DNA from 4 places in the Pseudoalteromonas sp. bablab_jr010 genome. Region 4 is predicted to be linked to each of the others. Evidence: predicted binding sites of a transcription regulator. Region 4 holds the regulator's gene; each other region holds the start of a gene.
The links. Region 4 encodes sigma-54, which starts transcription at its own class of promoters, with help from an activator protein. Its sites were predicted from a motif close to GTTGGCACGNNNNTNGNNT; they were not measured.
Positions count from the first base shown of each region.

Region 1: a site for sigma-54 is predicted at 4,466-4,484, ahead of JIG37_RS17345 (EF-hand domain-containing protein). Genes of this name have one in related genera too.
Region 2: a site for sigma-54 is predicted at 3,297-3,315, ahead of JIG37_RS21365 (DUF3192 domain-containing protein). Genes of this name have one in related genera too.
Region 3: a site for sigma-54 is predicted at 3,926-3,944, ahead of JIG37_RS11710 (DUF642 domain-containing protein). Genes of this name have one in related genera too.

Region 1 covers NZ_JACDWV010000161.1:70,091-77,408, reverse strand. The annotation lists gene JIG37_RS17370 (DNA translocase FtsK 4TM domain-containing protein) at 1-335, opposite strand, end outside; gene lrp (leucine-responsive transcriptional regulator Lrp) at 477-956, opposite strand; gene ald (alanine dehydrogenase) at 1,099-2,220, shown strand; gene rluB (23S rRNA pseudouridine(2605) synthase RluB) at 2,315-3,187, opposite strand; gene scpB (SMC-Scp complex subunit ScpB) at 3,184-3,774, opposite strand; gene JIG37_RS17345 (EF-hand domain-containing protein) at 3,905-4,426, opposite strand; gene JIG37_RS17340 (exonuclease III) at 4,633-5,064, opposite strand; gene xthA (exodeoxyribonuclease III) at 5,308-6,117, shown strand; gene JIG37_RS17330 (energy-coupling factor ABC transporter permease) at 6,114-6,764, shown strand; gene JIG37_RS17325 (putative RNA methyltransferase) at 6,761-7,318, shown strand, end outside.
Region 2 covers NZ_JACDWV010000201.1:141,470-148,787, forward strand. The annotation lists gene JIG37_RS21345 (1-acyl-sn-glycerol-3-phosphate acyltransferase) at 1-374, opposite strand, end outside; gene JIG37_RS21350 (SO_0444 family Cu/Zn efflux transporter) at 530-1,759, opposite strand; gene zntR (Zn(2+)-responsive transcriptional regulator) at 1,743-2,156, opposite strand; gene JIG37_RS21360 (D-2-hydroxyacid dehydrogenase) at 2,251-3,195, shown strand; gene JIG37_RS21365 (DUF3192 domain-containing protein) at 3,359-3,739, shown strand; gene JIG37_RS21370 (diguanylate cyclase) at 3,777-4,700, opposite strand; gene JIG37_RS21375 (ATP-binding protein) at 4,669-7,318, opposite strand, start outside.
Region 3 covers NZ_JACDWV010000133.1:34,642-41,959, reverse strand. The annotation lists gene JIG37_RS11730 (hypothetical protein) at 97-765, opposite strand; gene JIG37_RS11725 (hypothetical protein) at 1,025-1,489, opposite strand; gene JIG37_RS11720 (hypothetical protein) at 1,607-1,774, opposite strand; gene JIG37_RS11715 (hypothetical protein) at 1,839-2,297, opposite strand; gene JIG37_RS11710 (DUF642 domain-containing protein) at 2,574-3,773, opposite strand; gene rlmF (23S rRNA (adenine(1618)-N(6))-methyltransferase RlmF) at 4,107-5,012, shown strand; gene ltaE (low-specificity L-threonine aldolase) at 5,023-6,030, shown strand; gene JIG37_RS11695 (thymidine kinase) at 6,013-6,597, opposite strand; gene JIG37_RS11690 (hypothetical protein) at 6,663-7,318, opposite strand, start outside.
Region 4 covers NZ_JACDWV010000200.1:14,632-21,949, reverse strand. The annotation lists gene JIG37_RS20675 (KpsF/GutQ family sugar-phosphate isomerase) at 1-275, shown strand, start outside; gene kdsC (3-deoxy-manno-octulosonate-8-phosphatase KdsC) at 279-830, shown strand; gene lptC (LPS export ABC transporter periplasmic protein LptC) at 827-1,381, shown strand; gene lptA (lipopolysaccharide transport periplasmic protein LptA) at 1,371-1,892, shown strand; gene lptB (LPS export ABC transporter ATP-binding protein) at 1,889-2,614, shown strand; gene JIG37_RS20650 (RNA polymerase factor sigma-54) at 2,721-4,217, shown strand; gene hpf (ribosome hibernation promoting factor) at 4,244-4,531, shown strand; gene ptsN (PTS IIA-like nitrogen regulatory protein PtsN) at 4,535-4,987, shown strand; gene rapZ (RNase adapter RapZ) at 4,988-5,833, shown strand; gene JIG37_RS20630 (HPr family phosphocarrier protein) at 5,847-6,119, shown strand; gene mgtE (magnesium transporter) at 6,331-7,318, shown strand, end outside.

The DNA.
Region 1 (7,318 bases), on a different contig from region 4:
GAAGTAATAAACAGCGCAAAACCAATGACACGTAAGGCAAGCGTGGTGTAATCAAGCTGGAAAATACGGTGTGGTTGTTTAAATAATAAATAACCGAACAATTGAATAGCAACAGGCACTAAATAAGCAAGCCAGCCAAAAGTGAGTAATAGGATATCTGCAACCCAAGCTCCCGCTGTGCCGGTAATATTCTTAACATTAACAAATTCACCGGTTTGCGACCAAGAAGGGTCCGCAGGATCAAAACTGATTAATGCACATAAAATAAATACTGCAGCAAAGGTGCTGATGATTAGCCCCGTTTCTAACAGTCTTTGAACACCATTTAGGCGCATAGCTCCCTATTCCTTATTATTCTTTACTGATCGATTAGCAGTGAAATACCTTAGCAGGAAATGCCGTTTGATGCACTTTATCTTAGCCTTGATGGACTGATAATGAACAAGTTTTTGTTACTCAATGTATATTTTAACAGTTTAGGCAATATATGGGCGAATAATGACCCCTTCTTCACCTTTTACTTCTTCCATTACCACATAAGTTCGGCTTTCACTGACATTTGGTAGTTTTAGTAGAATATCACCCAGTACATTTCGATATTCCGACATATCATTTACACGTGTTTTTAATAGAAAGTCGAAATTACCCGATACTAGATGGCATTCGATTATTTCGTCGTGCTTTTTAACTGCAGCGTTAAATTCTTCGAAAACATCTGGTGAGGATTTAGTGATGGTTACTTCTACATAAACCGACAAACCTTGGCCAAGTTTAGCAGGATCCACTACCGCTTTATATCCGAGTATATACCCCTCTCTTTCGAGCTTTTTTACCCGCTCCAAACAAGGGGTGGCACTTAATCCTACACGCCTTGCCAGCTCTACGTTAGAGATCCGACCATCGAGCTGTAATTCCATTAAAATTTTACGGTCTATTCTGTCGAGTAATTGATGCATAAGCCAAACCAGAGTTTTGCACTGTTTAAAATATATTTTTAGATTATATCACTAGAATAGCACTTAAAAAAGGTGAGACACACTGGCTGGTCATGAATATAATAGTCAAAAATTTTATCCCGTTCTATTAAGGCGAAAAACTATGATTATTGGTGTACCTAAAGAAATCAAAAACCATGAATACCGTGTAGGTATGGTTCCTGCGAGTGTTCGTGAACTAGTAAACCATGGCCACCAAGTTTTTGTTGAAACTGATGCTGGTATGGGCATTGGCTTCACTAACGAAGATTATGTTGCAGCTGGTGCTGAAATTTTACCAACAGCAGCGGACGTTTTTGCTAAAGCTGAAATGATCGTTAAAGTAAAAGAGCCACAAGCTGTTGAGCGTGCAATGTTACGCGAAGACCAAATTCTATTTACTTACCTTCACTTAGCACCGGATCTTCCACAAACTGAAGACCTAGTTAAAAGTGGCGCAGTGTGTATCGCTTACGAAACAGTAACTGATTCACGTGGCGGTTTACCTCTTCTAGCTCCTATGAGTGAAGTTGCTGGTCGTATGTCTATCCAAGCTGGTGCACAAGCGCTTGAAAAATCAAACCACGGTCGTGGTATGTTACTTGGTGGTGTACCAGGTGTTGAGCCAGCTAAAGTTGTTGTTATCGGCGGCGGCATGGTTGGTCGTAGCGCAGCGCAAATGGCTGTTGGCCTAGGTGCTGACGTTGTTGTTCTTGACCGTAACATCGACGTACTACGTGCATTAGACGCACAGTTCGGTAATAAAGTTAAAGCTATCTACTCTACTGCTGACGCACTCGAAAAACACGTACTAGAAGCTGACCTTGTGATCGGTGGCGTACTAATCCCAGGTGCAGCAGCGCCTAAACTAGTGACAGCTGAGCACATCAAAGCAATGAAGCCTGGTTCTGCAATCGTTGACGTTGCAATCGACCAAGGTGGTTGTATCGCAACGTCTAAAGCGACAACTCACGCTGATCCTACTTATATCGTTGATGACGTTGTTCACTACTGTGTTGCTAACATGCCAGGTGCTGTTCCACGTACTTCTACGTTCGCACTTAACAATGCAACATTACCGTTCATCATCAACCTTGCTAACAAAGGCTATAAGAAAGCGCTTCTTGACGATGCTAACTTCTTAAAAGGCTTAAACGTAATCAAAGGCCAAGTTACTTATAAAGAAGTAGCTGAAGCTTTCAACATGGAATATGTTGACCCACGTACAGCAGTCGAAAATGCTTAATTAGCATTGTGAAACAAAAAAGCAGCGAAATCGCTGCTTTTTTTATGCCTGTTTGCAAATAAATTAGTTTATCTGCAAACAATTATATTTCTGATTAACGACGCTTAGTTTGTTTAGCGCGTTGATTGTGCTTTTTAACCGCCTTACGGATTTGGTTGATTTTGGCACGTTTGTCTTTACGCTTTTCAGGAATAACCGACAGCTTAGTTTGCGTTTCGCGGCCTAGTTGTACTGTTTTGCGTAAATAGTTAACCGTCTCTAAATCAAGTTCAGCCCAACCACCTTGTGGCAAGCGCTTATCAAGCTCTAACTTACCGTAACGAATACGGATAAGACGCGATACTTCAACATCTTGTGATTGCCATAAACGACGTACTTCGCGGTTACGACCTTCTGTTAAAGTCACATTGAACCAACGGTTGATACCTTCACCACCCATAGGTTTGATGTTTAAGAATTTCGCAGGACCATCTTCAAGCTCAACACCTTTTGTTAAAGTGCGTAGCGTTTCGTTAGTCACTTCACCAAATACACGAGCTGAGTATTCACGCTCTACTTCGTAGCTTGGGTGCATTAAACGGTTAGCAAGTTCACCATCGTTAGTAAACAGCATTAAACCAGCGGTGTTAATATCTAGTCGGCCAACTGCAATCCAACGTTCGCCATCAACACGTGGTAAACGATCAAATACCGTACGACGACCTTCAGGGTCTTTACGCGTACATAACTCACCTTCTGGTTTGTTATACATAAGCACACGACAAATACGGTCGGCTTTGTCTTCGATTTTCACTACGTGACCGTCAACACGAATTACATCGGTTGCTTCTACGCGGTCGCCTAAACGAGCCACTTTACCATTCACGCTCACGCGGTTGGCATCGATGTATTTTTCCATTTCACGACGTGAACCCACGCCAGCACGGGCTAATACTTTTTGTAACTTTTCAGTTTCTACATTACTCATTCAGATAGTTCTCTCACAGAAGGATCGCTCAATAGCTGGTTGATTTTACTCTCCTGAAGTTCAGGTAACGGCGGTAATTCATCTAAACCAGCTAATGAAAAATAATCTAAGAAAGCGGATGTTGTGGCATACAACGCTGGGCGCCCGGGCACCTCTTTATGGCCAACAACTCTAACCCACTCTCTTTCTAATAAGGTTTTAATTATTCCTGAGCCAACAGCGACCCCCCGTACTTGTTCAATTTCACCACGGGTAATAGGTTGTCTATAGGCAATCAAGGATAACGTTTCTAGTAGTGCTCGTGAGTATTTAGGTGCGCGCTCTTGCCATAAGTTTGCCAGCCAAGGCGCTAAACTAGCGCAGGCTTGAAACCTGTAACCGCTGCCTACTGCAACAAGCTTAATGCCTCGGGTTTGATAATGCGTTTGAATTTGTTCAATTGCATTATTAATGCGCGGCATAGATACGCTTAAATCAGCTAATACTGTCTCTTTTAAATGACGTTTAGACACAGGTTTTCCAGCAACAAAAATCGCGGCTTCTATGATTTCGACTAACTGTTCATCACTGATACGTTTTGTGGCCATTGCTACTAAAGGTCATTTTAAATCACTAACGCTCTATTATGACAGAAGTCGGCCAAGGTTGGAAAAATTATTGTAAAAAAGCCAGTGTAAAACACTGGCTTTGGGGGATATTTATAAATGAATTTTGAAATTAGCTATTTTTAACCATTTCAAGGGCATCATCTTCGGCAACGTCGCTGCCATATTTGCTAATGTAATTAACAAACTCAGTGCGGCTTATACGCTTATCTTTGTTGCTATCCATATAGCCAAAGTGATTTGCGATATCGTCGTCATCGGCTTCTTCAATTGAAACATAACCATTTTTGTCGTTATCTAACGATTTAAAGTCATTTTCGATTGGGTCAAATTTAGCGATTTCAGCTTTAAATGCTGATTCAGATACCTCACTATCAGCTGCCACCTTGCCTGTATTTAATTGCATATATGCATTAAATTCAGTACGGCTGATTTGCTCATCCATATTGGTATCGATATTTGAAAAATGCTCCCAAATTGCATCATCGTCAGCTTCTACCTTAGAGATATAGCCGTCATTGTCATTATCTAGACTGCCAAAATCGCTGTCGATTTTTGCTAAAGAGTTACTTGCAGAACATGCTGAAAGACTTAGTGCTGCTAAAATTGTAGATGCTAAAGTTAACTTTTTCATAAGACATTTCCTTGTAGTCGATTAGATTCAATTAGACTATTTCAAGTTGAATGCCAAAATGCCTTATTGACTAAAATCAAGCACTTACAATCTAGTTAAGTTACTGTTAAGCCTATGATTTAGCAAGCTTTTCATAGATTGCTGTAATTTTTTCATAAAAAAAGCGCTCCGAAGAGCGCTTTTTACAAATAACTATACTGTCGCTATTAGATAGCTGCGTTTTGGTAACGCTTAACGAAGTCTGTTACTGCTTCGCCATTACATTTTAACGTGTTTAAGTTGCCAATTTTTTCACGCACAGGTGTTAAACCTTTTTTAAGTGCAGTGATGCAAAGTTGAGTTTCTTTTTGCTCATTTTTAGCAAACACTTCAATCGCTGCTTTTGCTACTTCTTGTGATTGTGATTTTTTTGCAATTTCACGAATGTCAGTACCGTTACATAAAATGCTTTTTGAAAAACGTGACATTGAAATGCCATGCTTTGCTGCTTCTTTACGTGCAGCGGTAAACCCTTCGTTTGCACTTAAGCTACATAACTTCGATTCAATACTGTTATCAGCTGAAAAGTAGTGCGGGTTGCTTGCTAATGAGCCAAATGAGATACATGCAAGAGAAAGCATCACTAATTGTTTTTTCATGGTTTACCTTTAAATAGTACATAATATGAACGGGTGGTTTGCGCGCATTATATAAACAAAAATAAGCAGATCAACTGAATTATTTATTTAATTTAATAATTAATAGTGAGTTAACAATGTTTTTAAATTAAGCAGCAATTGATCAACATTTGCCCAATTTGATTTTCGTAATTAGCTCATGAATAAGCCCTAGTTTGATGATAGAATTGCGCTAAACACTGAAACAAAAATAATAGGTGCACCATGAAGGTAATCTCATTTAACATTAACGGCCTGCGCGCTCGTTTACACCAATTGCAAGCCGTAATTGATAAACATCAACCAGATATTATTGGCTTACAAGAAATCAAAGTACATGATGAGGCCTTCCCTCTCGAAGATGTGCAAAAAATGGGTTATCACGTTTATTTTCACGGTCAAAAAGCACATTACGGCGTGGCAATGTTATGTAAACAAGAGCCAAAATCAGTTGTTAAAGGCTTTGCAACCGATACCGACGAATCACAGCGTCGTATGATCAGTGTTACCGTGACACAAGAAAATGGTCGTGACCTAACGGTGATGAATGGCTACTTCCCGCAAGGGGATAATATTGCCCACGAAACCAAATTCCCTTATAAGCGTCAGTTCTATAAAGATTTAATGACTCACTTAGAAGATAACCACACGGCTGATCAAGATGTTATTGTGATGGGCGACATTAATATTTCACCGACCGATCTCGACATTGGTATTGGTGAACCAAACCGTAAGCGCTGGTTAAAAACAGGTAAGTGTTCTTTCCAACCTGAAGAGCGTGAATGGTTAAGCACTTTATTAAACTGGGGCTTTAAAGATACCTTCCGTGAACTTTACCCAGAAAAAACTGAGCAATACTCGTGGTTTGATTACCGCTCAAAAGGTTTTGATGACAACCGTGGTCTACGTATTGATGTGATCTTAGCAACTCCAGCTCTTGCTGAGCGTTGTGTTGAGTCTGGTATCGATTACGAATTGCGAGGTATCGAAAAACCATCTGATCATGCGCCAATTTGGTCAACATTTAACGCATGATAGACACATTGCAATGGCAGCTCCCTTTGTGGAGCTGTGTGGCTATAATACTCTGGCTCAGCTTTGATAAGCAAAGCGCATCACAATTATTGGCAACGCCAATAAGACAAGTTGGTGTGCTCGCATGTGCTTTAGTACTTGCGGTACTGTGGCGCATTAAAGCGGGGATATTGCCAGGCCTCGAATTGCATATTTTAGGGGTTACTGCAGTGACCCTAATTTTAGGTTGGCGACTGGCTATTTTTGCAAGTACCTTGGCGAGTTTGTTGTTAGTGCTGGTTGCACAATTGCCAATCAGTTTATTGCCTGTGCATTTGTTATTTACAGCGTTCATTCCAATTACGTTGAGCTATCTGTGCTTTGTAATTTGCTATACCTATTTACCAAGACACTTTTTTATTTATATCTTTTTATGCGCGTTTTTAACCGCTGCTGTTATCGCCTGTATTAAAATACTTACCAGCGGTGTGTTTTATTACTTGCTTGGTGATTACAGTTTTATTGAGATTTCAGAAAATTATCTGATTCTGTGTGCCATAATTTGGTTTCCTGAAGCAATGCTCAATGGCATGGCCATTACCTTGATGATCACCTATCGCCCTCATTGGGTTAAAACCTTTTATGATAAGGACTATTTAGACTCATGAGTCTTCACTACCACTGCCCGCTTTGCAAACTTGAACTCACTCTAAACGACAAAACTTACCGTTGTGACAATAACCACAGTTTTGATATCGCCAAAGAGGGTTATGTCAATTTACTTCCCGTGCAAAATAAAAAGTCGAAACAACCGGGCGATAACCTTGAAATGGTGCAGGCTCGCCGCGCTTTTTTAAGTGCCGGACACTATTTGTTTTTACAGCAGGCTTTAGCTGAGTTAGTGGCATCTCTCGAACCAAGTTCAGTGATTGATTTAGGCTGTGGTGAAGGTTTTTATACTCAAGCTATAGCAGCGCAGTCGAGTGCCGATGTATATGGTGTCGATATTTCTAAGCCCGCGGTAAAATACGCCGCTAAGCGCTACGAAAATGCGCATTTTAGTGTCGCGTCGATTAGCCAAGCCCCTTTTGCAGATGCGCAGGCTGATGTGCTTGTTAGTGTGTTTGCCCCTTTATTTGCACAAGAGCTTGCCCGCCTTGCCAAGCCGCAAGCTAGTTTAATTGTTGCAAGTCCTGGCCCTTGGCACCTTAAAGAGTTAAAA
Region 2 (7,318 bases), on a different contig from region 4:
CCCCAATTAACGAGCGCAGGATCAAGCACTATATCGCGGTGATTAGAGATAAATAAGTAAGCTTGTTTTGGGTCTAGTTTATCAATGCCCGAAAACGTTACCTCTGAAGTAGTGCGGGTGATTAGTTTGTTCAAATAATCAGCCACTTCGTGCTGAACTTGCTCAACCGATGAGGTGTTACCCCACTTTTTACGCAGCTGGCTGCGCACTAATGGGCGAGTAATAAATGGGAAGTTCGATAAAAAGCGCGGTAAGTTATACTTAGCGATTACATCTACAAAGGCATTATCAGCAATCAAACGCGCTACTGAGTCAGCTACTTCATCATCATTGTAAGGTCTTATGTCGGCGTATTTATCCACACTTTCACTCATTAAAAACTACTTAAGTTAAAAAACGGCACGCAAAGCGTACCGTTAAAAATAATTGGCGGATTATAACTCAGGCAATTTTAAATGCGAACCGAGACGCGATAGTTAACCAAATTAAATGCCAATTAATGTAGAAAATATTTATCTATAACAAATAATTAAGCAATGCTCTTACCAGTTTGCGAGGATTTTTTTAATACCATTTTTAACAGCAATCTGAGTATTAAAATTGCCAACACAATACCTGCAGCAAGGCTTAACCAATGAGGTAGAACCTCGTGCTCTTCACCCATCATCGGCGCTACCACAAAACCATATTGCGCCACTAAATAATCGGTTAAAAAGCCAAAAGCCAGTGCCGTGCCAATCACACCTATTAGGTAGGCAAATACCGCTCGCTTGCCAAGCTCTTTACCAACGACACCAAGCGTTGCGATATTGGTTGCCGGCCCAGCTAACATAAACACCAGCACCGCCCCCGGAGATACACCACTGAGTAATAAACCTGCCGCTATAGGTGTCGATGCAGTTGCACAAATATACATAGGAATACTGATTAAAATAACCACCAGCATAGCAAGGATACCATTCCCCCACTGGCTTAAAAAAGATTCTGGTACATAAGTTTGTACAAGCGCTGCAAAGAATAAACCGATCATTAGCCAAATCATGGTGTCTTCAAGCAGCTTATTGCAACTAAAGCTCACCGCGCGTTTCAGTTTGCTAAAACGACTTTCAACGGCTTTGGTTGGCTGCTCACTGCTACAACAGCTTTTCTGTATAGGCGCTGCTTTTTCTGTTGAGCAACTTTGTTGCTGCTCCTGTATTGGTTGCGATTCCTTGCTACTACAACAACTTTGTGCGGGCTTTGCTGGCGCCTCTTTACTGCAACAGCTCGTTGTGGTCACAGGCTTTGGCTGTTTACTACTACAACAAGAGTCTGCTTTAGTACTTTCTTTATCTGATTCTGTACTTTGTACTTGTTGGAGTTCACTGTCTTTCCCCACTAAGACGCCGGCCACAATGGCGCTGCACACGGCGGCAATAGGACGTATTATCGCCATAAATGGGCCTAGCAACACATAAGATACCGAAACCGAATCGACCCCTGTTTCAGGGGTTGAAACTAAAAATGCGGTGGTGGCACTTTTCGATGCCCCCGCTCTTCTTAAACCAATGGCTGCTGGGATCACACCACATGAGCACAAGGGCATTGGAGCACCTATAAAGGCTGCTTTAACTGTGGTCCACAACCCTTCTTTGCCTAAATGCCGGTTAAGAAAGTTAGCAGGCAAATATACATTGAGAAGACCTGCTATGAATAAGCCCAGCATTAACCAAGGTGCTGAGAGTAAAAACAGATGCCAAAAATTATTGAGTAAGTCCATCGATATCCTCCAGCGTCGTTAGTATTGAGCAGTTTTCAGCAGGCTCTTCACCGCCACAACATTTATCTGCCAACAATGAAAGTGAGTCATAAAAGCGAGTAAGCTCTGCAATTCGTTGTACAACGAGGTCACGTTTTTGTAACGTCATTTCTTTAACTTCATGACAAGAATGCTGATCTTTATGAAACTTAATTTGCAATAACTCTTTGATCTCAGCCAGACTAAAGCCAACATTCTTTGCTCTGAGAATAAACGCCATTTGTTTATGGTCATTCTCAGAATAAAAACGATATCCCACGTCTGAACGCGAACTAGGCGTTAACAAACCATGCTTTTCGTAGTACCGTAGCGTATCTGTTGAGACACCCAACTGACGGGCAAACTCACCTATTTTCATCACCGTCTCCATTGTGAAGCGTTTATTTATTATGCTCACTATAAACCTTGGAGTACACCCCAAGGTCAAGCAATAAATTAAAAAAGGAAAGCACATGAATATTACTGTCCTTGATACAGCGACATTAGCCAACACGTCGTTAGATGCCTTAGCGCAATTAGGTAAATTAACCTGTTACGATTTAACCGCTAAAGAACAGGTTGTTGAGCGCTGCCAAGATGCCGATGTTGTTGTTAGTAATAAAGTGGTGATTGATCAGCACGCCATGAGCAAATTACCTAATTTAAAATTAATATGTGTTGCAGCGACAGGGACTAACAACATTGATTTAGGTGCAGCAAAAGAGCATGGCATCGCAGTGACCAATGTCGCAGGTTATTCAACGCCGAGTGTAGTGCAGCATACCTTTACCCTCATCACTAATTTACTGGGTAATACTCACAGATACATTAATGATTGCCAGCAAGGCTTATGGCAACAAAGTCCAATGTTTTGCCGTTTAGATTACAGCTTTAAAGAAATTGCAGGCAAAACATTGGCAATTATTGGTTACGGTTCACTAGGTAAAGCCGTTGCCGATGTAGCGCGTGCTTTCGGTGCTAATGTCATCATCAGTGAACGAAAAGGCCATGCACCTCGTGAAGGTCGTGTTAGTTTTAATGATGCTCTAACCACAGCAGATATTATTAGTGTTCACTGCCCACTTACTGATGAAACACGCAACCAAATCGCCGCGACAGAATTAAGCATGATGAAACCGACAGCTATCATTATTAATACTGCTCGTGGTGGGATTATCAATGAAGCCGATTTAGCTGACGCATTAGCTAATAATGTTATTGCCGGAGCTGGTGTTGATGTACTCAGTAAAGAACCTGCAGAGCAATCAAATCCGCTGGCACAGTATAAAGGCGCAAACTTATTACTTACTCCGCATATTGCTTGGGCCAGCCAAGAATCTATCGTGCGTTTAGTTAACGAAATTGCTTTGAATATCCAAGCATTTAATCAAGGCGAGATGCGTAACAGGTTGGTCTAAATCGCAATTTATTAGTCAAGAGAGCTAAGTAGTTAGTAATTTATTACTTGGCTCTTTACCTAAAAACAACCTAAGAAACTGATTTAATTTACTTTTATAAGTTTGGCAAGTAGTTTGCAAATAAGTGAACAACTATAAAACAATTTCTACGGGATAAAATAACATGAAAAAAGCACTTCTAATTGCCGCGCTAACTGCACCATTTTTAACTGGTTGTGTCATTGCTGTTTCTGACGGTGAAGCAAACACACATTGGGCGGGAAGCTCATCTAGCTGGCAAAAGCAGCATAAAAATAACCGTGAAGTGATCTCTAATCTTGCATTAGATACCAGCTATCAAACTGTATTAAACAAACTAAATACTCCTAGCTTTAGCGAGTTATTAAAGCAGGGTGATGATGTGTACCAAGTATTATTCTATGCAACCCATAGTATTCATTCTGATGGCAAGATAACTAAAGACGAATGTACACCACTGGTTTTTAAAAATGATAAGTTAATCGGTGTGGGTGATACGATTTATAAATCACTTAGCAATGGCTAGCTTGCATATTTAAATTCTGTAAGTAGGCAGCTATTGCCTACTTATGTTCACTCACCGCTATCATTCTCGATACTATCTGATCACGCCCAGCATCTTTTGCCTGATAAAGACCTAAATCAGCTTCTTCAAGTAATGTTTGCTCTGCATACACCTGGCCATTTTCCGTGGTTGCAATACCAATACTAATTGTGACATGGTCGGCATTTAGTGACGCTTTATGCGGAATATTTAACTCATTAACGGCATTACGTAATTTGTTTGCAAACGACATAGCTTCTTTTGCAGAGGTATTTGGAAGTACAGCTGCAAACTCTTCACCGCCATAACGAGCAACAAAGTCACTACCTCGCTCACATGCTCCAACTAAGGCATGAGCAATTTGTTTTAAACAATCATCGCCTGCTCGGTGACCATAACAATCGTTGTAACGTTTAAAGTGATCAACATCCATTAATAATACTGATAATGGTGTTTGATCACGACGACAACGACGCCACTCTCGCGCTAAATTTTCATCTAAATAACGTCGGTTTGGGATCTCTGTTAGGCCATCAATTGAGGCGAGCATTTCAAGCAAGTCATTTTTTTGTTTGATCATTAATTGATTGCGCACACGTGCACGAACGATCGCTGCACTAAAAGGTTTGGTGATGTAATCCATCGCCCCTAATTCTAACCCTTTAGCTTCATCATCATGGCTAGTATTTGCCGAGATAAAGATTACCGGTAGCATGCTTGTCGTTGCGTTCTCTTTTAATTTGTTGAGTACTTCATAGCCGTCGATTCCTGGCATTACAATATCCAAGATCAACAGATCCACACTTTGTGTTTTTAGAAACGTCAGTGCTTTTTCGCCACTCTCAACACAAAAAACATCATAGTCTTGCTGTAATGTTTTTTCTAATACCAAGCGGTTTAACGGATCGTCATCAACAATCAGTACCTTGGCTCTTTTCAACATCAGTAGATCCTTGTTCGATGATAAAGGCAATAACCTGTTTTATTTGGCATTGCAACTCATCAATTAATTGTTCGGAAAGTTCACCTTTAGCTTTTAGTGTAGCCTCGCAATGCTGAGCGCACGCTGACAATCGTTTAAACCCAAGGTTACCAGCCGATCCTTTCACATTATGCACCACGCGGATCAACTCGTCGGTAGTCTTTAATGTAGAAATTTGTATTAACTGCTCTGCTGCCATAGTCGCAAACTTCGACAACATAGTTAATACTAACTTATTATCATTTCCAAACTGAGATAAGATAAAAGCCTTATCAAAAAAAGCTTCTTTTGAGTTTTTAAGCTCACTCATTGCTAAAAACAATTTACTCGCAACAATAGGTTTAGTTAGGTGTTTATTCATTCCTGCCGCAATTGAATGCTCAATATCTGCAGCCTCACTATGAGCGGTAAGCGCGTATATCGGCATTTGCTCTTTGGTGTATAATTGACGAATAATTCGCGTCGCTTGGCAACCATCCATCACAGGCATTTGAATATCCATAAAAATTACGTCAGGTTTGATCTCTTTAGCAATTTCTATACCTTTTTTACCATTTAGAGCACAAATGACAGTAATATCTATTTGCTCCAAAATACTCTTAATGATGCTCAAATTAAGCGGATTATCATCAACTGCAAGTACTAAAAGTCCAGATAAGTCAGTACTCGAAGGCAAACAAACTAATTCTCTTTTTGTAGGTCCTGATGCTTTATCTAGCTGTAAGCAAAAACTAAATTTGCTGCCTTTACCTTTTTCACTATCAAGTTTTATCTCTCCGCCCATTAAAGCGACTTCATATTTAACAATCGCTAAACCTAAACCGACCCCCTGATGAGAGCGTGTTAAAGACTCATCTCCTTGCGTAAAAGCATCAAATAACCGCCCTTGATCAGCCTTATTTATACCTATACCTGTATCTTTAACTGTAAAACAAATTAGTTGCTGCTCTAAAGACTCTTCAATCAGCTCTAAACACAGAGTTATTGTGCCTTGTTCAGTAAACTTGGCTGCATTTGTCAATAAATTGGCTAATACTTGCTGCAAACAAATTTGGTCGCCAATTAAGAATTCGTTGATGTTCTCGTCACGGTCAATGATAAAATCAATGCCTTTATTTGTGCATAAGGGAGTGATCACGCCTCGACTAAAATCAATTAGATCAGATAAACTCATAGGCGCTTTATTCATTTCCAGTTGAGCACTTTCGGCACGTGCAAAATCAAGCATTCGATTTAAAAGCGTCAGTAAACTATTAGCTGCTGTTTTTGCCTGCTCTGCATGAGTGCGCTGATGCTCAGTTAGCCCTTGCAATGCAATAACATCAATTAAGCCTAGTACTGCATTGAGTGGTGTGCGTATTTCATGACTTAGATTAGCAATAAAGCGGCTTTTAGCGAGCGTTGCCCGCTCTGCATCATCTTTTGCTTGAACTAAATCCGTCACATCCTGTACATGAACAACATAATAATCTGGTGTTTGCTCGGCATTCCAAACTAGGGACACACTAATTTGCAGCCAGCGCTGCTGTTCTTGCTGCTCAAGACTAAAGTGATAAACTTTTTTCTTCTCATGCAGCAGCTCTGTCAGAGTATTTTTCAACGTCTGATAAGACTGCTCAGCAAATAAGTTTGTCAACTCGAGGCCATTAACGTTTACAATTGCAAAGATTTTTCGTGCCGCTTTATTTGCTTGCAGCACTTGATCTTCAAGTGATACCAGAAGCACCCCATTTGCTGCGTACTCCATAGCACTGCGTAATTTCGCTTCGGAGCTTTGTAGTGCATTCAGTGCATTATACTGCTCGGTAATATCACGACCAATCGCCATGGTACCAAGAAATTGCTGGTGCTCGTTGTAAAATGGCACAATGCTAAAAAGGTAAGTTTTCTCATAATTTGAAAGACGAGTTTGATACGTTTTTTTGTCTCTTAAAACCTGCTTCTCAAGTTCATTTAACTCGCCGTTATCATCACTAATATCACATAATTGCTGGCCTACTAACTTCTCTTGTGGCAAACCAATATAGCCTTCATACGCTTTATTACAGCCTAAAAACGAGCCATCAATATTCTTAAAATAAATAAGATCCGGCACGTTATTGAGCATGGTATTTAATAACGCTAAGTGACGTTCTTTCGCATCAATACTACGACGCAATTGTTTTGACTTTACCTGTACCTGAGAATCAAGCGCTTTATTCGCCTCTTGTAATGATTGGACGAGCTCTTCATTGCGGCTAAACACTCGTTTTACACGGCTGAACCAAGGCTGCCAATCGACAGGAATACGATAATGAACTAACGCTTGTTTACCTTCATCATGCTGCTCAAGGTAATTCATTAAGTGCGTCATTGGTTTTACAAAAATACGTTGACTCAGCCAAAAAACAGCGCTGAACATCATCACTAAAAACACACTCAAAAACGCGAATTCTAAAAAGATGTCGTAGCCAACAGGTTCACTCAGGGCCTGCTTTGATTCATAGAAACGAGTGTAAATAGGTAAGTTTGTTGCCTCTTGCACTAAATGGCTGTGGTTATTCTTGCGCATATCGACAGCAACATTCGGCCAATATTCG
Region 3 (7,318 bases), on a different contig from region 4:
TTTATCGCCTGCCGCAGCAGCCTGTTGACCTGGCACGTAATTGCCCAAGCAATTTAAGTGACAGGTTTGCAGCTCCGATACTGGTCCTTATTAAATTCATACGAACTTGACCAAACAGGATGGACCTTGTTTATGCTCATTAAACTTAATTTTTATAGGTTTCTGAACATATTCAGGTCTATCTGAGAATACTCCATTAAGTCGGATACCATATAGCTCAACTTGCATTCCGATTGTCTTCTCATTTTTCTCTAATGGCGCTAAAGATACAGATTCCTTTATTTGGACATCCTCTTGCATTGCCATTGCTACTTCTATATGCAAATAGTGCTTAATAGATGTTTCTGAATATACTAGCTTTGCCAATTCATCGTTGTCTATTGCTGAGTCATATCTGAAGAATTCAACTAACCCCAAGTAAGTTTTTATGAACCAACGATTGAAACGATCATTATTGATGCTTTTTGTGTGCAAACTGAACTTTCTTGCGTTTGAGTTTCTTCTCTTGAGAGATAGCTCTAAGCAATATTTTAGAGATTTTCCATAATGAATCGCTTCCTCATCATATATGGAAAGCCTTTCATTGTGCTTCTTGCATAAACAATTTCTTGTTAGAGAAGCCTTTCCAATCTCTTTACTAACTCCACCAAGAAAAGGAGCGTTTTCAACGTAAATATTCTTATCGCTGAAAAGTCCCTTTGAAATATAATGCTCTCTGGATTGCGTGTCACAACAGGGAGATACGTTTTTCGCCCAACACTTCATGTTCTTCCCTAGAATTTAACAATTTCATAGTGCGCGCGTCACGAATCTTTCTCCCGATGTCACGCTCATTTATTAATAAATCTATTAGTAACAAATAACTTAAGGCATCGGCAACTCGTATTTTTAATTAGTCCTAAAGGTATTCAGAAAAAGAAAATGCGCTCGTCGCTAATTTTCTTGAATATGGGAGCGAAATAACTATGCTGTGTATTTTTACAGCAACCGATATTGGTACCTCACAAATCGTCTCATCTGTATTTTAATTAATCTTGTCATGTAGTGACTTACACAATTCATGATGCCTGAGGCGGTTACCAAACAACGACGTGAGTCTATCTGTACCACCTGTTTTTTCATAAAACTCTTGTACTGTGATTTCTTTTTGCTCGTAGTTCAATAACTGCCAAAAACCGTAAAAGCCTCTAAACCAAAAATAATAGAACACAGCTCCTACGCCTAATAAAAGATATACCGTTTTACCTGCTTTTTGTTTGTATTTTATGGCGCAATAAAAAAACCAGATACAACTTAGTACAGCAACAATGGAAAACCCTAAAAAAGGTGTCACTACAGAGTTGGCATTATCCCAAAGTGAGCTTAGACAGGTTGAATGCCAATTTAACTGCATAGAAAAAATTAACGTAATTTTAAAAAGGAAGTACAATAAAACGGTTGTAAATACAGCATATAAGATACCACTTTCCTTGCTTTGTTCTTTTTTCAATTCTTTCCCTTTATGTTATTAAAAGCCCTGCATGATTATTTTACTGTTGAGTGGTTAGGTTGCTGTTTAAACCAAGTATGATAATTTCAGGTGTACTATTTGTTTTACTAATCTCTATTAGTCTTTACACTCAAAACCTTTAGAGTCGACTTTAGCGATGTTGTCTTTATTGCCACACTCTTTAATTGCCATCTCTGTGTGATTGTACTCATTGTATTGTTTAGCAATTGCGCCAAGGCTTAGCACAATTACTACAGCTATCACTATTTTTTTAATTTTAGACATAAACATTCCTTTGAAAATAAACTATTTAAATACAAACAGTTGCGCTTGCTATTTTTGATAAAACTTAATCAATAAGCGCCATCGAATTTAAATTGAAGTTATAAATAGAGAATGACTCACCTTCTTCTTTTAACGTGACGGTTATTTGTGCGTCTCCATTCGTGTATGAAGCTGGAATTAAATAAGTAACATAAGTACCAGAACCACCTCCGGTAACAGCTTTAGAGCTAACATTTATAAATTCAAATTCACCTAGTTCTTTTAATTCGCCCAACTTTGAGAATGCACGCATGATTTTAGAAATATCTTCATCTGTGGCATTTTCAATTGATGATGGGGTCATATAGTTTTTGAGAGTCTGAGGATCCCATTGAGAGATATCTGTAATTGCTGAATTTAGGTAAGGAATAGCAGTTTCTTTGTAAGCAGAGGATTTATTCGCAGTCCAAATTGCTAAGAGTACAAATAAGCTAATTAACACTAAAAATGTTATACCAATTCCTTTAAGTATCTTTTTAACCATGATTTTTATTATTCTTTCCTTAATTGAATACCTTAGAATTTATCAGCTTTAAATGTCTTATGGTAGTACCCAATGTGACCCAATTTGAGTAGAAATTTTTAAACACTAATTTTAGTTGCTTGTATCATGGCCAATATACCCGTTCTTTCGCTCTTAACCTCAAGTAGCCCATACTTTAAGCAAAGCAACCTATCAGTTATCAAATAATTTTGCTTACCATGTTTAATAGACTAAATAAAAATAGCCAGAACCACTGGCTATTTTTATAAACACCGCCTATTCGCAGTAGTTATCTACGAAAGTTAAATCATTAATGTGCTCTGGTGCATCCATAACGTAACTAGAGTCAGCCGTTTGAGGATTAACACTGTAAATCTTCGCATTTTCGCCTGCTTTTCTTCCTGAAACATACAATGTTCCATCATCAGCAATCGCTAATCCTGAAGCCCAATTAATGCCGTGTTCACCAATTAAGGTTAACTCCATCGAACCATCATCAATGGTATAGAGTGATTGACCTGTTAATACGTAAAGTACATTATTATCAGCAGAATATGCTACATCACCATGTGAGAAAGAATCTCCCGAATAGCGCATCTTGCCTAGTACTGTTTTTTCTCCAGTTTGCAAGTTGTAGTCATACATATAGGTTTTACTTGTCGCACGTAAAGATTGTCCGTCTGCCGTGACTGCTGAACGATAAATTGGCCAAGATGTAGCATCAGCCTCAGCAACTTGAGCGCCCGTTTCTAAATCTAACGACCAAAGTTTTGACGCTTTCGTGCCAGAATCAAGTTGTTCCATAAAATAAAGTTTGCCATCATAACTTGCAATGTTTGAAGCCGTATTTTGCGCTCCTGCGACCACACTGTAAGTATTTGTCTCTAGGTCAAATTTATAAACATAACCCGTTTCAGAAGAACCAAAATTGTTAATACCAAATATACCAGAATGACAAGCCTGCTTTTGAGTGACAACAACGTTATCAATAAAACCGCCTAGACTATCACTCGCACCTGCGCCGCTAAAACGAATTTCTGAAGAGTTTGAATCTGCTTCTACAGATAATGTAAATGATTGCCAGCCTCTTTGCGTCGCATTTACGTTTAGTACTGTTGTTCCATTCCACTTCACATCAACTTTATTTGTATCATTGTTACCGTTAATACGAGGCGAGTAGTAAAATGAAACTTCATAAGTTTTTCCAGCCTCAGTTGCGACTGTTTGAAAGATGCTGTAATTAGAAGTAGAGTCTAGCTCGACATATTGATTACCTTGCTGAGCAGTAATAAGACCTAGACGCGATGTTTGAATTTCAAATCTTGCACCTTCACTTTGCCATCCGTTAACTTCATCTAACAATGTCCATGTTGAATTTACGACATCCAGTTCAAATGAGCCGTTTGCAATTAAATTGTCTGCAATTGCAATTTGCGAAGCAAAAAGTGAAGACATTGCTAAAATAGATAACTTCATATAATAATTCCCCAAGATTAGTTGTATTCACTGCATTGTGAAAAAACAAACCACCTCAATCATTAAACTACTTATGAGTAGAAAAAGTTAATTGATAAAAAACTAACTTCTCTCTGCAATTGAGCGCTTTGAAATGGACTGTACATAAGAGAAAGCACAAATGATGCCAAAATTAAAAAATTGATTATCAGCGTGCTCTGAATCGCACGAAAGTTAAATTATCTATAATTAGTGAATAACTGATAAAGTGATTATTAGATTAGCACTCCCACATTTTAAAAATTTATTTGGTACAATCAGCCTTTAATATGGCTAACAGATAGGTTTTCCTTAATGCATCCGCGAAATCGCCACTTTAATGGCTACGACTTTACTTTGCTATGTAAAGATACTCCTGCCCTAACACCTTATATAACGCAAACGCCAGCGGGTACTGATACCATTGATTTCACCAATGCGTTAGCAGTTAAAACCCTCAACCAAGCGTTATTAAAAAGCCATTATAAAATCGATTTTTGGGATTTACCCGACAACTACCTTTGCCCGCCAGTTCCTGGCAGAGTGGATTACATTCATCATTTGGCCGATTTATTAGCAAGCGATAACCAAGGTCATATTCCTACGGGTAAGCAAGTAAAAGTGCTTGATGTAGGCACGGGTGCAAATGTGATTTACCCGCTTACGGGTAACCACGAATATGGCTGGCACTTCACAGGCTCAGATATTGATGTATTGTCTGTTAAAATTGCTAAGCAAATTGTGCAATTTAACCGCCTCAAAATAAATGTTAAGCAGCAAAGTAACGCCAATAAAATGTTTACGGGCGTAATATCGAATAAAGATGTCTTTCATCTAACTTTATGCAACCCACCGTTTCATGCCAGCGAGCAACAGGCAAATGCAGGTACTGAACGTAAATGGAAAAACTTAAACAAAGCGCCACAAAAAGCGCTTAATTTTGGTGGCCGTCAAAACGAGCTTTGGTGTGAAGGCGGTGAACGCGAATTTATCAGTAAAATGTGTATTGAGAGCCAAGAGTTTGCAGAGCAATGTATTTGGTTTACATCACTTGTTTCAAAGTCTGACACTTTACCTCATATAAAAAAGTTACTCAGCACACTTGATGTGAAAGAAGTAAAAGTTATAAAAATGGCACAAGGCCAAAAAATAAGTCGCTTTATTGCTTGGAGCTATTTTGACCAAACCGACCGCGAAGCCATTCTTAACGAACTAGTATAAGGATAATAAAATGATCGACTTTCGTTCAGACACAGTTACAAAACCAACAGCAGCCATGCGCGCGGTCATGAATGACGCCCCAGTAGGTGACGACGTTTATGGTGACGACCCAAGCGTTAATCAGCTTGAACAATTTGCTGTTGAGCGCCATGGCTTCGAAAGCGCCCTTTATTGTTGCTCAGGTACACAAGCCAATTTACTAGCATTAATGGCGCATTGTGAACGTGGCGACGAATACATTTGTGGTCAACAAGCGCATAACTACAAATTTGAGGGTGGCGGTGCCGCTGTATTAGGTTCTATTCAGCCGCAACCAATTGAAAATAATGCCGATGGCAGCATAGATTTAAACAAAGTTGTGGCTGCAATTAAAGCTGATGACTTTCACTTTGCTAGAACCAAACTACTTAGCTTAGAAAACACCATTGGTGGCAAAGTTCTCCCGCTAAGTTATCTTAAACAAGCTAGAGAGTGTGTTGATAAACATAACCTTGCTCTGCACTTAGACGGTGCCCGCGTGTATAACGCGGCGGTTAAGTTAGGTGTTGATATCACTGAGATCACCCAGTATTTTGATTCAGTGTCTATTTGCTTATCAAAAGGACTCGGTGCGCCGGTTGGCTCACTATTACTAGGTAGCAAAGCACTGATTGATAAAGCGCGCCGCTGGCGTAAAGTACTTGGTGGTGGTATGCGCCAAGCGGGTATGCTGGCAGCCGCTGGTCAGTATGCACTTGAGCATCACCTAACAAGACTTGCTGAAGATCACGATAACGCGGCGTATTTAGCAGAGCAATTAAACACGTTAGCTGGTTTTGATACATCACCTTTTCAAATCGATACCAACATTGTTTACGCAAACGTTGCCGAACATATCGACTTAAAAGCAGTGGCACATGCGCTAAAAGAACAAAATATGTTATTTTCGCCAGGAAAACCACTGCGATTAGTGACCCATTTAGGCGTCACTAAGCAAGGTATTGATAGCTTTATCTCAGCATTAGCGGCCGAGATTTAACGCTTCTTTATAATGTTTGCGGCACACTGATACATACCGGTCGTTGCCGCCAATTTCTACCTGATTACCGTCTGCAATCGCATTGCCATGCTCATCGGTACGCAGTACATGATTAGCTTTACGACCACAATGACATACTGTTTTCAACTCAATTAGTTTGTCAGCCCATGCAAGTAAGTATTGTGAGCCACTAAATAACTCACCTCTAAAATCGTTACGTAAGCCATAACACAGCACTGGAATACCAAGCTCATCAACCACATCCGTTAATTGCATTACTTGGTCTTTTGATAAGAACTGGCATTCATCAACTAAAATACAATGGCGCTTTTGCTCTGCATTTAAAGATTTGATTAGCTCAAATACATCTTTCTCTGCATCAAAAATATGCGCATCAGCCTGTAAGCCAATACGTGAAGACACCTTGCCAACACCTGCTCTATCATCAATAGCCGCTGTTAAAATAACCGGTTCCATACCACGTTCGCGGTAGTTAAATGCAGATTGTAAAAGTGTGGTAGATTTGCCTGCATTCATTGCAGAATAATAAAAGTACAGCTGTGCCATGATGTTGCCCAAATTTTAAAGTCGCAATATGCTACCCTAATCGAACGACAACATCATCCTTTACCTTATTCTTTTGTCCCATAATGAGTGTTTTGTTCTGAGCTCGTATTTTGCAACATTCTTGCATAAATCCCTGCCAATTGTTTATTGGCGAGCTGCTCCCAAACTAGGTTTGCATCTAGTTTATGCTTATAGAAAAACTCATTTGAAAAAGCCAAATATGCTATTGAGGTATTGATCGGTGGGAACAGTGGAGCAAGTTTAAATTGGTAGTACTGACTAAGATCGACTTTATTCTTAGAAATCTCACAAATCACAAGTGCTGCATCAGCATTTCCCTGAGCAACTCGTTCAATCGCAGTTTGTAGCGTAAATGTGTGCTCAATAAAAAACGCATCTTCACTTGCAGCATCACCAACAAAATGGCCATTAGCAACAGCTAACGAGAATGCTTTTGATTGAAATACCTCACGTGAATTCCACTTTGAATGAAAACGTCGTTTACCGATTAAACATTGGCTCAAAGATGCGAATGAATATTTATCGAGAGGTTTGCCCTGTTTATTAACAGGGAAAACAGCATAGTCACTTTTAAGCGCGTTAAAACCAGAAATAAATGCATCAACAGTGCCGTGCTTTATTGATGATATACATTCTTGCCAAGGCATTTGTTGGTATTGAAATTGAACTTCATCTATTGCGAGATCTAATTCATTTAGAG
Region 4 (7,318 bases):
TGACCGCAGTGATTGGTGCAGATGAAAAGTTAGCCGGGTTATTCACTGATGGTGACTTACGCCGTATTTTAGAACAGCGCATCGATATCCATAACACGGCAATTAGCCAAGTGATGACCCGCTCATGCACGACGGCTCGCCCTGACATGCTTGCGGCTGAAGCTTTAAATATTATGGAGCATAAACGTATTAATGGTTTAATTGTGGTGGATCAAAGCAACACACCAATTGGTGCCCTTAATATGCAAGACTTATTAAAAGCAGGAGTTCTCTAAGCAATGACATTCGCCGAACTATACCAGCCCCTGAGCCCTGATGTGAGTCAGCGTGCTCAAAAAATAAAACTATTAATCTGTGATATTGATGGTGTTTTTTCTGATGGTCGAATTTATTTGGGTAATAATGGCGAAGAGCTTAAAGCATTCAATACTAAAGATGGTTTTGGTATTAAAGCACTCATTAATAGTGGCTTTGAAGTGGCAGTGATTACTGGCCGCCATTCACAAATAGTTCAGCAGCGAATGACTAGCCTAACAGTTCAGCACATTTATCAGGGACAAGAAGATAAGCTGATTGCTTATCAAGAGTTAAAGGATAAACTGGGGCTGACAGATGAACAGATTGCCTATATTGGTGATGATGGTCCAGACTTACCAGTTATGGAAAAAGTTGGCTTTGCTGTCGCAGTAAACGATGCACACCCGCTTATCAAGAAGCTGGCTCATTACACCACATTATTACCGGGTGGCTTTGGAGCCGTGCGTGAATTAACTGATTTACTGATGTTAGAAAACGGCAAGCCGTTAACTAGCGATGGAACCAGCGCATGAATATAGCCCGTATTTTACTGAGTATTGTTTTTGTCTGTTGCATGGTGTGGTTATGGTACCCGTACTTTAACCAGTCAACTGATACAATAACTAGTGAAGACGAGATCATCGCAACACCTGATTACACTGCCGTTGCTCTAAAGCAAACAGCTTATGACGAGCAAGGTAAAATTAGTCATAAAGTGGCAGCTGCAAAAATGGAGTTGTATCAACAATTAGGGTTTACCTTTTTTGAACAACCTATTTTTACTATTTATAGCGATCAGCAAGTTTGGCAAGTAAGAGCCAAAGAAGCTACTTTATACGAAAATGATCAGCTGATTTTTGAAGGGGATGTAGTTGCTAAAAACTTAACCCATAACGGTATGATCGAAGATATAAAAGCAGAAAATATTAATGTCGACATTGATAAAATGACGATGTTTTCAAAGCAACCTGTAACACTAACAGGACCGAATTTAAAAATTACCGGTAAAGGCTTAAAAGCCGATTTAAAAGCCGAAATTGTTGAGTTAACTAACCATACACGAACCATATACTATGACCAATAAACTGAAGAAATTACTCCTGATCCCAAGCTTATTGATTGCCTTTTCGGGCGCAGCTGCCGAGCAAACAGGCGCTCAAATTAGCATTAGCTCAGATCGCCAAATCGGTAAACTAAAAGATGGCGTTGGCATATTCGAAGGTAACGTAGAGATCGTGCATGGTGATCGTCGCATTACAGCAGAGCGACTTGAGGCACATGGCGGTGACACCGAAGGTACAGTCGAATTAATTATCGCTACAGGCAAACCAGCTTACTTCGAAGAAAAGCAAGCTGATGGTACCGTGATGAGCGCCAGCGCCGAAGAAGTTCGTTATGATGTTGCGAAGCGCTTCTTAACACTCAATGGCGAAGCTGAAGTCACTCAAGCGGGTCAAAAAGTAACGGCAAAAAGCATTACCTACGATATGGCTCAACAGCTGATCAGCGCAGAAAAAGACGAAAACTCAACAGATCGTGTACACACTATTTTAGTGCCTGTAGAAAATAAAAAAGACGATAAAGGCCAACCATGAGCACATTAAAAGCAGAGCTTTTAGCTAAAAGCTACAAAGGCCGCCAAGTGGTTAAAAATGTCGGTCTTGAAGTTGAAGCGGGCAGTATTGTTGGCTTGTTAGGGCCAAATGGTGCAGGTAAAACAACGACCTTCTATATGATTGTAGGCCTCGTACCAAGCGACAAAGGAAAAATAAGCATCGATGATAACGATATCACGCTTTTGCCAATGCACAGCCGTGCGCGCTTAGGTATTGGTTATCTACCACAAGAGTCGTCTATTTTTCGAAAATTAACAGTTTACCAAAACTTGATGGCCATATTAGAGACCCGCAAAGATCTTAACAAAACAACGCGCGAAGAGACGCTTAACAACTTATTAGATGAATTTAGCATTCAACATATTCGCGATAGCCAAGGTATGGCACTGTCAGGTGGTGAACGACGCCGCGTTGAAATTGCACGTGCATTAGCCGCTAATCCTAAATTTATCCTTTTAGATGAGCCTTTTGCTGGTGTTGATCCTATTTCAGTGTTAGATATAAAGAAAATTATTGAGCACCTAAAAAATCGTGGTATTGGTGTACTTATTACTGACCATAATGTTCGAGAAACCCTTGATGTTTGTGAAAAAGCCTACATTGTTTCTCATGGGGAGCTAATTGCATCAGGCACACCTGAGCACGTATTAGCAGACCAAACTGTACGTGATGTTTATCTAGGCGAGCAATTCAGGCTGTAACCATTACGCCACCGACTAGAGCATCTGCTAGACTTATACAATGACAATAAATCGATAACAGTGTCTTCACCGTTACCGATAACTTAAAAAGGATTGTTAGGGATACATGAGGCAATCATTACAGCTGCGCATGGGCCAGCAACTTACAATGACTCCACAACTGCAACAAGCCATTCGCTTGTTGCAGCTCAGTACATTGGATCTCCAGCAAGAAATTCAAGAAGCGCTTGATAGTAATCCTCTGCTTGAAGTGGAAGAAGCGGATTACAACGAAGAAAGCATCGGTAAGAATGAGCAAAAAGCGGAGTCTGACGATGTACAAGTCAGCGCGTCTGCCGACGAAGCACCTAGCGAATTCGAGCAAGAAAGCAGTGATGCTCTGAGTAAGGATACGGTTAGCGATGACTTAGCTATGGATGTTACGTGGGATGAGTACATGAGTGCCGCCCCATCAACATCGTCTGGGCCAATGCCTGAAGACGAGTCTATTTACCAAGGTGCTTCAACAGAAACACTGCAAGAATATTTAATGTGGCAACTACAGCTCACACCATTTAGTCCTACCGATGAAGCGATTGCCGTTGCCATCGTTGAAGCTATCGATGACTCAGGTATTTTAACGGTTAGCTGCGAAGATATTGTCGAAAGCTTTAATCAAAATAATGATGAAGAAGAAATCGAACTCGATGAAGTTGAAGCTGTCTTAAAAAGAATACAGTTATTCGATCCAGTTGGTATCGGCGCGCGAAGTTTACAAGAGTGCCTGTGTATACAACTTCGTCAATTCGATGCCAATACGCCATATTTAGCTGAAACTAAAATGGTTTTATCTGAGCATATCGAATTATTAGCAAGTCGCGACTATCGCACTTTAATGAAAAAGACTAAGCTTAAAGAAAACGAGCTTAAAGAAGTGATGACGCTCATTCACAGCTTAAATCCTAAGCCTGCGGATAGCATAGTACGCGAAGAATCTGAGTACGTCATACCCGATGTATCAGTGAAAAAAGTGAAAGGCCGCTGGGTAGTCGAGTTAAACCCAGATTGTATGCCAAAAATTAGAGTGAATAGCCAATATGCAGCGATGTCTCGCTCTGTTAAATCAAGTAGCGACAGCCAATTTATTCGTTCTCACTTACAAGAAGCAAAGTGGTTTATTAAGAGCTTAGAAAGCCGTAACGATACTTTACTAAAAGTGACCAACTGTATCGTGCAACAACAGCAAGCTTTCTTTGAACATGGCCCAGAAGCAATGAAGCCAATGGTGCTAAACGATGTCGCAGAAATGGTCGAAATGCATGAATCGACGATTTCTCGGGTTACAACACAAAAATATATGCATACCCCAAGGGGAATTTTTGAGTTGAAATATTTCTTCTCAAGCCATGTCAGCACCGAAAATGGTGGTGAGTGTTCTTCTACAGCAATTCGCGCTTTAATCAAGAAGTTAGTTGCTGCAGAAAACTCGGTTAAACCATTGAGTGATAGCAAAATTGCAGATATATTGGCTGAGCAAGGAATTAAAGTAGCTAGACGTACAATTGCAAAATATCGTGAGTCTCTAGCAATACCTCCGTCTAATCAGCGTAAAAGTCTGATTTAGACGTTTTACATAGAAGGAAAATGCTTATGCAACTAAATTTAACTGGTCGTCACGTAGAAGTCACTGATTCATTAAGAGACTATGTAAACACTAAGTTCGCAAAACTAGAAAGGCATTTTGATCATATTAATAATGTTCATGTCATTTTAGATGTAGAAAAATTAAGCCAAAAAGCAGAAGCAACTTTACATGTAAACGGAGGCGAGTTGTTCGCTTCTACAGAACATCAAGATATGTACGCAGCAATTGACTCATTGATCGATAAACTTGATCGCCAAGTCATTAAGCATAAAGAGAAATTAGCTCGACATTAAATTATGAAACTTAGTTCACTTACTAATCAGGACTGCAGCAAAGCTGCGGTCCTTTTTAATAGCAAAAAAAGAATTCTTGAGTATATTAGCGAGTTAGCTCACCAGCAGTTTCCTCATTTATCTCAACAAGATATCCTAGATGCTTTTCTGAACAGGGAAAAGTTAGGTAGTACAGGTATCGGCCGAGGAATAGCTATTCCCCACGGTCGAATGAGTGGTGCTGATGAACCTCATGCATTTATTATTGTCAGTGAATCTCCCATCAATTTTGATGCGATAGACAATCGTCCCGTTGATATTTTTGTGGCACTCATCGTACCAGATGGCGATTGCCAGTTGCACTTGAAGACCTTGTCAACAATTGCTGATAGACTTAAAGATAAAGATTTTTGTAAACAGTTGCGAAGTGCTACAAGCGATCAGCAACTATTTCAAGTAATTGCATCAGAGGCATAAATGGAATTAATAATTATCAGCGGTCGCTCAGGCTCGGGGAAATCGGTCGCTTTACGAGTTCTTGAAGACTTAGGCTACTACTGTGTTGATAATATTCCTGTCAACCTACTGCCTTCGCTCGTGCGAAGTGTTTCTGATAATTATGACAAAATTGCCGTCAGTATCGACGTACGTAACTTACCGAAAGAGCAGCAAGAGTTTAATGATATTCTTGAGTACCTGCCAGGTTTTGCAAACCCAACACTATTCTACCTAGATAGTGATGACCAAACCCTAATTAAGCGTTTTTCTGAAACTCGCCGTTTGCATCCATTATCGATTGATTCTTTACCGCTTGATCTTGCCATTAAACAAGAAAAAATCCTGCTGGATGTGCTGATCACCCGCGCTGACTTTATGATTGATACCACTGATTTGAGTGTTCATCAGTTAGCAGAATCAATTCGTGAAAAGATTTTAGGTAAGAAAGATAAAAAACTGATTATTACGTTTATGTCGTTTGGTTTTAAGCATGGTATTCCAAAAGAAGCTGACTACGTTTTTGATGCACGCTTTTTACCGAACCCACACTGGGAGCCTGATTTGAAGCCATTAACCGGCCTCGATCAGCCTGTCAGGGATTATTTAGCTAGCCACAGCATAGTGCAAAAGTTCACTTGGCAGATTCAAACCTTTGTACAGACTTGGTTGCCACATCTAGAGCGCAATAACCGCAGTTACCTAACCATTGCAATTGGTTGTACAGGAGGCCAACACCGTTCTGTTTACTTAGCGCAAACAATTGGTGAAAGCTTTTCTAAAACTCATGCTAATGTAAAAATTCGCCACCGCGAACAAGATATCTAACTAGGCACCAACAATGCACGCTGAAGATACCTTTTTAATTCAAAACAAACTTGGCTTACATGCTCGCGCTGCGACTGTTTTAGCGCAACTAGCACTGCAATTTGATGCCAAAATTACACTTTTTCAAGATGAGAAAGAAGCTGAAGGCGACAGCGTGTTAGCGTTAATGCTCCTTGAAAGTAGTCAAGGAAAAGAGGTTCGTGTTGTATGCGAAGGTCCTGACGCTGACGCTGCATTAACGGCAATCGGCGAATTAATTGCGCAACGCTTTCACGAGCAAGAATAGCATTTGCTAAGACTTCAAGGTTTACGGTAAACTTACTTCGGATATTTAAAATTCCCTTTAAATATCCTACTTTTATATCGCTCGCTTTTCTAAATTACAAAACTCTTAATAAATTTATCGCAGTGCGACGATATCTCTGCAAATACACTACAAAGCAACTATGCTGTATTTGCATAGCCTATTTAAACTTTTTTCAGTTGTAAGGACGCCAATGCCAGAAGCCTTTGAACAAGATTACCCACTACAACAACTCAAACAAGTGACCAAGTCACTCAATAGTGGTCAATTTGTTCAAGTGCGCGGCATGTTAGCCAAAACGGCACCTTGTGATACAGCCCTTTTACTTGAGTCTTCTCCTCATAAAATTCGTCGTATGCTTTGGCAGCTGGTTGACCCAGATGTCCGTGGTGATGTTCTAGAGGAACTCTCTGAAGATGTACGTCTTGGCATTATTGCCCAGATGGAGCCTGAGCACATTGCTGCTGCTACAGAAGATATGGACGACGATGACTTAGGTGAGGTTTTACGTAGTCTTCCTGATACCGTATATCAAGACGTTGTTAGCGCGATGGACTCGCAAGATAGAGAAAGGGCAACTCAAGCGCTTTCTTATCAAGAGCGCTCAGCCGGTGCCCTGATGAACAGCGATACGGTAACCATTCGCCCTGACGTTACTCTCGATGTTGTACTGCGCTATTTACGCTTACGAGGTGAGCTACCAGAGGGTACCGATGACTTATATGTAGTTGATAAGCATAACTGCTTTTTAGGCGCGCTTTCATTAACTACATTGCTGACCAGTCCTTCAGATAAAATTGTTCGTGATTTAATGGATGAAGACTGTGAGTCAATCCTAATCTCTATGGATGAAAGTGATGTAGCGCAACTGTTCGAGCGTCACAACTGGATTTCAGCCCCTGTTGTGGATGATAACGCTCACTTGCTTGGTCGTATTACCATCGATGATATCGTTGACGTAATCCGTGAAGATGCAGAGCACAGCATGCTAAGCCTCGCTGGTCTTGACGACGAAGAAGATACCTTTGCGCCAGTGCTAAAAAGTTCGCAGCGTCGCTCTATTTGGCTTGGGGTTAACTTATTAACCGCATTGCTAGCAGCAATTGTGGCAAGCTTTTTCGAAAACACCTTAGCAATCTTACCTATTTTAGCGGTACTCAATGGTATCGTCCCTTCAATGG